Regions from separate parts of the Mesorhizobium sp. WSM4819 genome, predicted to be linked through region 3. Evidence: riboswitches for the same ligand, from Rfam matches in the RefSeq annotation. Region 3 holds a riboswitch; each other region holds the start of a gene.
The links. A riboswitch is a leader RNA that binds a small molecule or an ion and turns the genes downstream of it on or off. The one in region 3 is predicted to bind cobalamin.
Positions count from the first base shown of each region.

Region 1: another riboswitch for cobalamin. It lies ahead of AC0L18_RS13380 (aromatic ring-hydroxylating oxygenase subunit alpha); the one in region 3 lies ahead of AC0L18_RS27700 (ABC transporter ATP-binding protein).
Region 2: another riboswitch for cobalamin. It lies ahead of AC0L18_RS06900 (DUF1636 family protein); the one in region 3 lies ahead of AC0L18_RS27700 (ABC transporter ATP-binding protein).
Region 4: another riboswitch for cobalamin. It lies ahead of AC0L18_RS07075 (CbtB domain-containing protein); the one in region 3 lies ahead of AC0L18_RS27700 (ABC transporter ATP-binding protein).

Region 1 is NZ_JBVVQO010000012.1:37,593-40,517, reverse strand. It holds gene AC0L18_RS13380 (aromatic ring-hydroxylating oxygenase subunit alpha) at 1-1,225, opposite strand, end outside; cobalamin riboswitch at 1,339-1,541, opposite strand; gene AC0L18_RS13375 (DUF680 domain-containing protein) at 2,049-2,255, shown strand; gene AC0L18_RS13370 (DUF680 domain-containing protein) at 2,323-2,547, shown strand; gene AC0L18_RS13365 (DUF680 domain-containing protein) at 2,622-2,858, shown strand.
Region 2 is NZ_JBVVQO010000005.1:73,836-76,760, reverse strand. It holds gene AC0L18_RS06905 (winged helix-turn-helix domain-containing protein) at 1-753, shown strand, start outside; cobalamin riboswitch at 1,012-1,214, shown strand; gene AC0L18_RS06900 (DUF1636 family protein) at 1,253-1,687, shown strand; gene cobW (cobalamin biosynthesis protein CobW) at 1,684-2,721, shown strand; gene AC0L18_RS06890 (cobaltochelatase subunit CobN) at 2,740-2,925, shown strand, end outside.
Region 3 is NZ_JBVVQO010000042.1:51,255-54,179, reverse strand. It holds gene AC0L18_RS27710 (bifunctional helix-turn-helix transcriptional regulator/GNAT family N-acetyltransferase) at 1-101, shown strand, start outside; gene AC0L18_RS27705 (AraC family transcriptional regulator) at 201-1,034, opposite strand; cobalamin riboswitch at 1,300-1,503, shown strand; gene AC0L18_RS27700 (ABC transporter ATP-binding protein) at 1,591-2,403, shown strand; gene AC0L18_RS27695 (ABC transporter substrate-binding protein) at 2,400-2,925, shown strand, end outside.
Region 4 is NZ_JBVVQO010000005.1:111,443-114,367, forward strand. It holds gene AC0L18_RS07070 (heparan-alpha-glucosaminide N-acetyltransferase) at 1-460, opposite strand, end outside; cobalamin riboswitch at 887-1,096, shown strand; gene AC0L18_RS07075 (CbtB domain-containing protein) at 1,134-1,313, shown strand; gene AC0L18_RS07080 (CbtA family protein) at 1,329-2,093, shown strand; gene cobU (bifunctional adenosylcobinamide kinase/adenosylcobinamide-phosphate guanylyltransferase) at 2,116-2,613, shown strand; gene cobO (cob(I)yrinic acid a,c-diamide adenosyltransferase) at 2,615-2,925, shown strand, end outside.

The DNA.
Region 1 (2,925 bases), on a different contig from region 3:
GCCGCCCGGCCTCGGCAAGGCGCGGCCCGATGAAGGAGGCGTACCATTCGACGAACTGGATGACGCCGCCCTCATGCAGTTCCGAATAGGGGCCGGGCTCATAGGCCGGCGACAGGATGCCGAAGGCGTTTTCCTCGACAATGCGACGGTCCTGGTCGTTGGTCTCGGTCCAGACATGGGTGAGTTCGGCGAGGTCGTAATCGACGCCTTCGACCGCGTCCTTGTGGACAAGCCATTTGGTGGTGACGGCCGTTCCCGTGGCACTGATCGGCAGCACGCGGAAGGTGACGGCATGATCACCGAGGATATGGTTCCAACTCGTCGGATAGTGATAGAGCAGCAGCGAGCCGATACGGTCGGTCGAAACGCTGTCGGAAAGGTTCTTCTTCACCGCGCGTCGTCCCGTCATCGTGTAGCTGACGGCGTCGCGCAGCAGCGGCGCGCGGGTGGCGCGATACTGCCCGGCCGGATCGATGCGGAACTTGCTCGGCAAGCCCGCCGCCTCGCATTTCGCCCAGTGCGCGAGCATCTCTGGATCGCTGTCGGCGCCCTGCACGCCGGTCACGGTCGGCGCTTCCGGGAATGTCTTGCAGAGTTCCGGATGGTTGCCGGCGCAATGGTAGCACTCGCGGTTGTTCTCCCAGACGAGCTTCCAGTTGCCCTTCTCGACGATGGTCGATTCGAAGGCGATTTTTGCCTCGCGCAGCCGGTGCGGCAGCAGGTAAGGCTCGATCATGGCGCGCATCGGCGCGAAGTCGGCCGGCTCGTTGGCCAGGCAGATAAAGATGTAGCCGGCAACGCTTTCGCAAGCCACCGGCTTCAGGCTGAACTGGCTCTTGTCGAAGCCGTCTGCCATCTGGCGAGCAAACAACAGCCGGCCGTCCAGCTCGTAGGTCCACTGGTGATAGGGGCAGACCAGCTTCGCCGCAGTGCCCTTGTCGGCATTGCAGACACGGCTGCCGCGATGCCGGCAGGAATTGTGGAAGGCATTGATCTTGCCTTGCTGGTCGCGGACCAGCACGACCGGATAGTCGCCGATCTGGGCGGTGATATAGCTGCCAGCTTTCGGCAACTCGCAATCGTGGCCGATGAACAGCCAGTCGCGATACCAGATCAGCTCCATGTCGAGCTTGAAGAAATCTGGATCGGTGTAGAAGGGCTGCTCGAGCGAATAGCCTTGCCTGCGGCCGTGCAAGAGCCTCAGCATGTCGTTGCGCGCGTCCATGTCCTGTCCTCGTGTAAGGACTGAACTGGTGGTGATGGAGGGAGGACCGTTTGCACGCCGGCGACAGGGCCGGACGTGCATCATCCACCTCTTGACCGCCCACCGCGATCAGTCGAGTCTGAAAATCTCGGGCTGGTTTCCGGGCTCTGGAGTGTCCTTGCGGACTCGTCGCGACACCTTCCCAGGCTTGTGGCCCAGTGGTCTCCCGTTGCGACTTGAACTCCACCACCGTTGCGGGGGCAGCGCCGGGTTCTGACCGGCTTCCCAATTCTCCGCTTCGTCGTCACCAAGCGGCACCTGAGATGGCGTGATCTAATCATGCCGGCCGGCTGACTGCCGGCATGAAAGCGACATCGTATCCATGCGGCGCGACACCGCCGGCGAAACCTGCAGGTTTATATCTGCAGGGCTGAAACCCCACTTTGTCGGCGGCCATTGTCGGCTGCCGTGACATCGAATCCGACCCGCGGCGGAGACCAGGAAGGTTAACAGTTTACAAAAGTGACTATTAGCCGCTTCTAAAATCGAACCGAACGGTTCGTTTCTGTTGACAATGCGTACAGCATGCTGTGAACGCAGATCCGCCAATCCGTCAAATCATGAATGGCTAATTTTGAATAAGATATTGAAAACGAACCATAAAACCATGGTAGTAGATGCCTCTGGCACAATTTCAAGGTGTAGATTCTTGGTCCACACGGAACAACTTCGTGATTGGAATCCGCCGAATGGCCTTCCCACATCGGGGCTGTCCGAACGACGCGCGCATCCTCCCAAGACACGCCGCTAGACGGACTGAAGACCAAGATACTGGAGTACTAAAATGAAAAAGATCGCTCTTGCTGCCGTCGCCGTTCTGGCCATCACCGGCAGCGCCTTTGCCGGCAGCGACCATTATGGGTCCGACGCCGCCAACCAGCCGACTGCTTCGGTCGACAGCTCGTATACTGCCTCTGTCCAGACGCCGGCTCACGCTGAAAAGCAGCCCGTTGGCCAGGGCGCCGACCGCAACCTTTTCGGCAACAATTAGCAGCTGGTCCCAAACAGCAAAGTGGCGGTCCGCCACTCGGGATCTGAGGAACTCAGGAGTATTTGAAATGAAGAAGCTCATTCTTGCCACCGCCGCCATTGTGGCCATCTCCGGCAGCGCTTTTGCCGGCAGCGACAACTTTGGATCGAACGGCGCCAACCAGCCGGCCGCTGCGGTCGACAGCAACTCGTACACGGCTTCGATTCGGAATTCGGCTTCGGCGCAGAATCCGGTTCCGGCTGACGAGAAACCCGTCAACGGCAGCGACCGTAACCTGTTCGGCAACAACTAACAGTGCGTTCCAACAGCGGCGGCGGCATTTGCCCGCCGGGCTGGCGGAACCAAGAAAATCCAGGAGTTTTGAAAATGAAGAAGATCGTTCTTACCGCCGCCGCGCTTTTGATTGCTGCGGGCGGCGCTTTTGCCGGTAGCGACAACTTTGGCAGAACCGACATCAACAAGCAGGCGACCATCAACGTCGACAACACGCAGACTTCTTCGGTACGCAATACCGGCTCGCCGGTCTACAAGCTGCTCAACTCGTCGGGCGACGTACAGAAGTCCGCCCCGCAGGGCAGCGACCGGAACCTGTTCGGCCGCTAGCGCATCGGCCCGAAAATCGGTTCCGATTCTCGGAAAGCACGATGCGCAGGTTTAAAGTGTTGGAGCG
Region 2 (2,925 bases), on a different contig from region 3:
GGCCAGAAAGGCTCAGGCGGCTGGTGGGGCTGGAGCGACGCCAAGCACGCTTTCGAATGGCTGTTCTGGGCCGGCCGCATCACCACGGCGTCACGTCGTGGCTTCGAGCGGCTTTATGATCTGCCGGAGCGCGTGCTGCCGCCGGCAGTACTTGCCTTGCCTGTGCCCTCGCCTGAGGATGCGCACCGCGAATTGCTGCGCATTTCCGCCCGCGCCCACGGCGTCGCGACAGCAGGCGACCTGCGCGACTATTTCCGCCTCTCCCCCGCCGACATCAAAGGCCGCATCGAGGAACTGGTCGACGCCGGCGACCTCTTGCCGGTGACCGTCGAAGGCTGGAGCAAGCCCGCCTATCTTCACAGGAATGCCCGTTTTCCGCGCAAGATCGAGGCGCGCGCCTTGCTCGCTCCCTTCGATCCGGTAGTCTTCGAGCGGGCGCGTACGGAAAGACTGTTCGAGTTCCGCTATCGCATCGAGATCTACACCCCTGCCGAAAAGCGCCAATACGGCTATTATGTGCTGCCGTTCCTGCTCGGCGAAAGGATCGTGGCGCGCATCGACCTTAAGGCCGACCGCCCGGCCGGCGTGCTGCGCGTCCATGCCGCCTATGCCGAACCCGGCGCGCCGCCGCAAACCGCCGCCGAACTTTTTGAGGAATTGCAGCTGATGCAGGGTTGGCTCGGCTTGGAACGCATCGAGGTGACGCCGGCGGGGGATTTGGGCCAGGCTCTGGCGGATGTCGCGGTTTCGTGAGGTCGATGTCGGCGCTGCCCCTCACCTGCCTGCCGGCGTCCTCTCCCCGTATAGAGACGGGGAGAGGGATGCTATCATCGATGGTTTCGCCAATCGCCAGCGTGCAGGCGCCGCCGTTGCGGCCAGCTCTTTCTCCCCGTCACTATACGGGGAGAAATGCCCGGCAGGGCAATGAGGGGCAGCGCCGACGCGAAAATTGCCCCGCAGCGTTTCCCTCGCCGCGTCGTAGACGTGCGTTGACACGACTGCCTCCACAAGCCTAAATCCGGTTCAGACGGTCTCCTCTCGGCAAAGGGAGGAGCCAAGAGGGAATGCGGTGCGAAATCCGATTTCAAATCCGCGGCTGTCCCCGCAACTGTAAGCGACGAGCCAAGGCCGATAACCACTGGGAAAATCCCGGGAAGGCGGCACCAAGGCGATGACCCGCGAGCCAGGAGACCTGCCGTCTAGGACATAAGAATCCGATCGCCTGGCGGGTTTTCCGGGCAAGGAGCCTGATTTGGAACGCGACAGCAGTTTTTCGGCTGAGACAGCGGGCGTATTGCCCGGCGATGATGATGCTCTGGCCGACGTCACCGTGATCGTCTGCGCCTCCTGCCGTGACGAGACCGGCTCCGACGGCCATCCTCGCGCCGGCGAATTGTTGGCCGAAGACACGCGCCGCGCCGCCTCTGGCGAAAATATCCGTATCCGCAGCGTCGAATGCCTCGGCAACTGCAAGCGCCGCCTCAGCGCCGCTATCCTGCGCGACGGCTGCTGGAGCTATGTCTTTGGCGACCTGACCGCGACCAGCGGCGCCGATCTCATCACCGGCGCAAAACTCTTCGCCACCTCGACCGACGGCCTCATGCCATGGCGCGGCCGCCCCGATTGCCTGAAGCGCGGCCTCGTTGCCCGCATCCCTCCCCTCGACCTTTTGAAGGACCAGATATGACCACTTCCGTCTCGCGCGTGCCCTGCACCGTCGTCACCGGCTTCCTCGGCGCCGGCAAGACGACGCTGATCCGCCATCTGCTCGAAAACGCTGGCGGCAAGCGGCTGGCCATCATAGTCAACGAGTTCGGCGACATCGGCATCGATGGCGAGATTCTTAAGGGATGCGGCATCGACACCTGCCCTGAGGAAAATATCGTCGAGCTGGCCAATGGCTGCATCTGCTGCACCGTCGCCGACGATTTCGTCCCGGCGCTCGACCAGATCCTGTCGCTGACGCCCAGGGTCGACCATATCCTGATCGAAACCTCCGGGCTGGCCCTGCCCAAGCCGCTGGTCCAGGCCTTCCAGTGGCCGACGGTGAAGAGCCGGGTGACGGTCGACGGGGTCATTGCCGTGGTCGACGGACCGGCGCTGGCCGAAGGCCGCGTTGCCAACGACATGGACGCCCTGCAGGCGCAGCGCGCGCAGGACGAGACGCTCGACCACGACGATCCGGTCGAGGAGGTGTTCGAGGACCAGCTCGCCTGCGCCGACCTGATCATATTGTCGAAGAGCGACCTGATGGAGGCCACCGGCTCGGCCCGCGCCAATACCATCATCGGCAAGCACGCCGCCCGCGCGGTGAAGATCGTGCCGGCCTCGCAGGGCAAGGTCGATCCCTCCGTGCTGCTCGGCCTCGGCCTTGCCGTCGAGGACGACATCGAGAGCCGCAAGACTCACCACGATGACGAGCTCGATCACGAGCATGACGATTTCGACTCGTTCGTCATCGACATTCCGTCGATCGCCAATCCCGAAGAGCTGGCTTTGCGGGTCGCCACGGCGGCGGAAGAAGAAAACGTGCTGCGCGTAAAAGGCTTCGTCGAGGTCGGCGGCAAGCCGATGCGGCTGTTGCTGCAGGCAGTCGGGCCGCGCGTCAACCACTATTACGACCGCGCCTGGACCGCCGCCGACGATCGCCGCTCCCGCCTCGTCGTCATCGGCCTGAAAGGGCTGAACCGCCCGGCGATCGAGCGTATCCTCGCCGGCTGACCTCAGGCACGAGCCGCGATGCACATCCTCACCACCACATCCGCCTCGCTCGACGATCTTGCCGAGCCTGTCGATCTCAGGCAGACGCCTGCGGATGTCGTGGCGCTGTCCTTCACCGACAGCGATCTGGCCGGGCTGGCGGCGGCGTGGCAGGCGGACGCGGATCGCCTGCCGTCGATGCGGTTGGCCACCTTGCGCGATCTG
Region 3 (2,925 bases):
GCCGCATCTACGAGGCGGCCGGGTTCAAACTGGCCAATCAGCAGCGCCACCACGCCTTCGGCAAGGATCTGGTCGGCCAGAACTGGAACCTGGAGTTGTAGCGTCTTTCCCCTCTCCCCTTGTGGGACAAGGGGAGAGGGCAAGATAAGGCGGAGTGCCTCGACACTAGCATCCAACACAAGTTGAAAACTGGCCCTTCCTCACCCTTTGACCGGTATCCAGATTTCCAGCCCGCCATTGCCGATGCGCGGATCGAATTCGGGGCCGTAGCGCTCGAATTCGGGCGCGTCGGCAATCTTGTGCCCGGAGGCCGGCAGCCATTTGTTCCAGATCGTGTTGACCGTGCGGCGGATGGTCGAGATGTGGTCACGATGGGCGAACACGGCGTACTTCTGCGCCGGCACGCGCACGCGCGAAAACTCCTTCGGCAGGTCCGAAAAATCGGACACCTCGACGCCGGCGATATAGTCGAAATTGCCTGCATCGTCGCCGTTGACGCAGACGCCATAGGCGACGTCGCCGACCTCGCCTGGAATGTTGCCGACATAGGGGCCGAACCTTTGCCACTGCATCGGGATGCCGGCGCTGGTTTCGCAACTGTAGCGCTCGCCAAGACCGGCGATGAGGAACGGCCGGCTGGTCTCAAAACGCGGCGGCTCGAGATTGGTGAGGAAGGACTGGTCCATCAGGATCGGCTCCACGAGATCGAGGTTTTTGAGCGAGCCTTGCGCGCGCACCAGTTCCGGCGTGGTGCCGAACTGGTCGCGGAAGGCGCGGGTGAAAGCCTCATGCGAGGCATAGCCGGCGTCGAGCGCGACCGAGAGAATGTCCGGTGCGCCGGCGGCGAGCCTGCGCGCCGCCTCGGTCAGGCGGCGAGAACGCAGGTAGCCCATCACCGAACGGCCGGTCGCCGCGCCGAAAGCCCGCGTCACGTGAAAGCGCGACACGCCGCTGCTGTTGGCGACATCGTCGAGCGAGATGGATTCCGGCAGATGGCTTTCGACGAACCACAGCGCTTTCTCGGTCGGGTTCATACGGCTCCTTGCTGTGGGACTGTGCATTTGGCCGGCTCATAGTGCCGCGTCCTGATGGAGGCAGTTTGATCGAAATTGCGCACCGCGCAATGCGACGCTGGTCGGCAAGTCGGAGGCGTTGGGCGAAGGGCTTGACGGGAGCAGGCGTTGTCCTTAGGTAGTAACGTTATTACATTACGAGATTCGGTATGCTCGTTCTGACAAGACCATTGCTCGCGGGGCACTCCGAACCCCGGAAACTTATTGCGCTGGGATTGGCGGAAAACTAGGGTGGCTGACTGATGGTCCCCAAGCCGAAAGGCGAGGGGTGAAAAGGGAACACGGTGAGATCGTCGGATCGAGGCCGTGGCTGCCCCCGCAACTGTAAGCGGCGAGCAAAATCCGAAATGCCACTGGCCGGCAAGGCTGGGAAGGCAGGATGGCGCAAGGACCCGCGAGCCAGGAGACCTGCCATCGCAGAGTTGACCGGACGGGGTGTGCCGGGAGGAGACGTGGACATCGGTTCTTGTCGGCCGGTCCAGCTTCCTTCCGTCGCCATTGAGAAAGTGACGGTAAGTTGGACGCCTGCCAGCCTCTTCTTGAAGCGCGTGAACTGAGCGCCACGGCGAATGGCCAGCGCCTGGTCAGTGCGGTCAGCCTTTCGGTCGCGGCGGGAGACCGCCTCGCCATCATCGGCCCCAACGGCGCCGGCAAGACGACGCTGCTGCGCATGCTATGTGGCACGCTGCGGCCGAGCGCGGGAGATGTGAGATTTTCCGGACGCCGGCTGGAGACATTTCCGGCCGCCGAGCGGGCGCTGCACATGGCGGTCGTCGGCCAGACCGATCAGCCCGATCCGCGGCTTGCCGTGATCGACTACGTCGGACTTGGGCGAGTCCCGCATGCCGGCTTGCGACGCAGGAGCGAGCAACGCGACATCGTCGTCGAAGCGCTTCGCAGAACCGGCCTGCTGCCGCTGCTCGGCCGCACGATCGGCTCGCTATCGGGTGGTGAGCGGCAACGCGCCCAGCTGGCGCGCGCCGTCGCCCAGGAGCCGAAAATCCTGTTCCTCGATGAACCGACCAATCATCTCGATCCGCGCGCCCGCAGCGAACTTCTCGAACTTGTATCGCAGTTTGGCATGACCGTCGTGGCGGTGCTGCATGATCTGTCGCTGGTCACGCCATTTGCCACCAGCGTCGCGGTGATGAACGAGGCCCGCCTGCAGGCACTCGCCGGTCCGCGCGAGGCGCTGACCAAGCAGTTGATCCGCGAGATTTTCGGCGTCGAGGTGCTTCGGCTGCGCCATCCCACCGAAGACCGCGAACTCACGGTGTTCGAAGTCCCGAACCGTGCCTCTTCTGATCTAACCAAGGAGCAACATCCGTGAAACGCCTCGCACTCTCTTTTGCCTCTCTGGTGCTTGCCCAGGCCGCCTTCGCTTTCCCGGTAACAGTCGACAGCTGCGGCACACCGCTGACGTTCGACGCCGCGCCGAAGCGCGCCGTCATCCAGGATATGAACATGGCCGAGATGGCCTTCGCGCTGGGGCTGCAACCGTCGATCGTCGGTCTGACCGGCATCACCGGATGGTACAAGGTCGGTCCGGAATTCAAGGCCGGGCAGGGCGCCATTCCGGAACTCGCACCGAAATACCCGACGCTCGAAAACCTGGTCGCGGTCGAGCCCGATTTCTTCCTCGCCGGCTGGTATTACGGCATGAAGCCGGGCGGCGAGGTAACGCCAGATACGCTGGCGCCGCACGGCGTCAAGACGCTGGTGCTGACGGAAAGCTGCGTCCATCTCGACAACAACCGCCCCGCCGCCTCGATGGACCTGCTCTACGGCGACATTGAAAAGCTGGGCAGGATTTTCGGCAAGCAAGCCAGGGCGGAAAAACTCGTTTCAGGCT
Region 4 (2,925 bases), on a different contig from region 3:
TGAGGTAGAGCGGCGCGGTGATGACGAAAGCTGCGACAGCCAGCGTCAGCAGCGCCGGCAGCCGCAGAAACGCCAGGCCGAGCAGGCTGGCGAGCGCGATCTCGTGCAGGATGCCGAAGAAGATGAAACTGTCGGGTGTGGCAAGCCTGGTGGCGGCCGATATGGCGAGCGCCGCCCCGCCGACCATGGCGAAGCGTTTCCAGAAGCCGTTCCAGCGGATTTGCTTGCCATGGGCAAGGAACAGGCTGACGCCGACCAGGAACAGGAAGGTCGAAGCGATGCAGCGCGCGTAGAATTTCCACCAGCCAAAGGCAGTCAGGCCGGGATCGGTGTAGCCGAAGAATTCGAGATCCCAGGTGAAATGGTAGCTCGCCATGGCAAGCAAAGCGATGCCGCGGGCGACGTCGATAGCGACGATGCGCCTGGATCGGTCCTGAACGGCCGGCGTAGGAATGGTCATGGTCTCGCAATTCTGATTCAGTGCTGCAAGACGACTATCATGGTTGCCCCGGACAAAAGAAGACAGGGCCCATTGATGCCCAGGGCTTAGGCTAAAGCGCCGTATGCCGCTCGCAGCCAGTGGTCGAGGCCGGCGCCGCCCCTCATAGCCCTGCCGGGCGTTTCTCCCCGTAAACGGGGCGAAAGAGGCTGGCCGCAACGCCGGCTCCCTTCTTGCAACGCTGATGATTGGCGAGACCGCCGATGACAGCGCCCTCTCCCCGTTCTACGGGGAGAGGATGCCGGCAGGCAGGTGAGGGGCAGCGCGGACGATCGGCTTTCAACGTGTCAAGATCGCGGCGTCGAGGAACCAAGCTGGTCTGCCGGCACGGCGCATTCGCGCTGGTAGCTGGCGGAATTTGGTTTGCCGGGCGCGGCGATTCTGCCTATAGTCGCAGCCGTCGTCGGTTCCGTTTTGGAACCAAGAGGGAATGCGGTAGGGGCAAAATTCGCCCGATGCCGTGGCTGCCCCCGCAACTGTGTGCGGTAGTCCTCTCCATATGCCACTGAAGATTTTCTTCGGGAAGAGCTTCTTCGGGAAGGTGGGGAAGGGCGCTGATCCGCGAGCCAGGAGACCTGCCGGCGACAGGAGAACTGACTTCTATGCCCTCGGGTGGAGGGCGAAAGGACAAGACATGAATACCGCTTCCGTCTCGCTCGGCGCTTCCGTCTCCTCGCAGTCGCGTTTCGTGCAGTTGGCGCTTGCTGCATTTCTCGGCGTTTTCGTCATGGGTTTTGTCGGCTTCTCGCATATCGATGCGGTCCACAATGCCGCCCACGACTATCGCCATTCGATGGGCTTTCCCTGCCACTGACGAGGGGCTGACACCATGACACTGTTTCGCAACGTCGTGTTCATCGCGGCGATCGCAGGGCTTGTGGCCGGCGTCGTTCTCGCCTGCATGCAGGCCTACGCCACGGTGCCACTCATCCTCAAGGCGGAAGTCTACGAACAGGCCGGCGGTGGTCACACGCATGACCATGGTTTGTCGCCGGCCGCAGCAGGCAGTAATGCCATGAGCAGCGCCGTGCCGGCTGAAGCAGCCACCGCGGAAGAGGAAGGCTGGGCTCCGGCCGATGGCTTCGAGCGCTTCGCCTTTAACGTCGTTGCCAACGTCGTCACCGGCATCGGCTTTGCGCTGATCCTGGTCGCCGCTTCGGAATTCGCCGGCGGCATCGGCAATTGGCGACAGGGCCTGTTCTGGGGCCTTGCCGGCTTTGCCGTGTTCACGCTGGCCCCGAACCTTGGCCTGCCGCCCGAACTGCCGGCGATGCCGGCGGCCGATCTCGCCCAGCGCCAGATCTGGTGGACGGCAACGGTGGTGGCGACCGCGGCCGGTCTCGGCCTGCTCGCCTTTCGCAAGTCATTGCCGCTGGCGGTGATTGCCGTGGCGTTGATCGTGGCCCCGCATATTGTCGGCGCGCCGCAGCCCGACAGTTTCGAATCGCCGATCCCGGAAGGCCTGCACCACCAGTTCGTGGTGGCGGTGACGCTGACCAATCTGGTGTTCTGGCTGGTGCTCGGCGCTGTCGTCGGCTTGTTGCGCGGCCGCTTGACCGGCACCGCAACCAGCCTGCGCGACAGCCTTGCCTGATCGCGCTGCTCCAGGCAGCAAGCTGACCCTGGTCATCGGCGGTGCACGCTCGGGCAAGAGCGCGCATGCCGAAAGCCTGGTGAAGGCCTGTCCGGCGCCGTGGACCTACATCGCCACGGCGCAAGCCTATGACGACGAGATGCGCGAACGCATCGCGCTGCACCGGGCGCGGCGCGGCGAGGGTTGGACGACCGTCGATGCGCCGCTAGATCTCGTCGGCGCGATCGAGGCGCTGCCTGACGGCCGGCCAGTCCTGATCGACTGCCTGACGCTGTGGCTGTCCAACCACATGCTGGCCGAACGCGACATTGAGGCCGAATGCCGAGGGCTTGCGGATGTGCTGTCGCGGCCGCGCGGGCCGTGGTTCGTGGTTTCCAACGAGGTCGGGCAGGGCATCGTGCCCGACAATGCGCTTGCCCGCCGATTTCGCGATGCCGCCGGCCGGCTCAACCAGCAGGTCGCCGCCGTCGCCGGCACGGTGCTGCTGATGGTGGCGGGACTGCCGCTCAAGGTGAAGTGATATGACCGATATCGACGACAGGGACGAGCAACGCCACCGCGCCAAGATGGCCAAGCGCAAGGCGGTGCAGGACGCCGAGGTCGCGGCCAAGACGGTCGAGAAGGGACTGCTGATCGTCAACACCGGGCCCGGCAAGGGCAAGACCACTGCCGCCTTCGGGCTGGCGCTGAGGATGCTCGGCTACGGCAGGCGCGTCGGCGTCGTCCAGTTCATCAAGGGCAAATGGCATACCGGCGAGAAGGACGCCTTTGCCGCTTTCGGCGACCGGGTCGTCTGGAACACGATGGGCGAGGGTTTTACCTGGGAAACGCA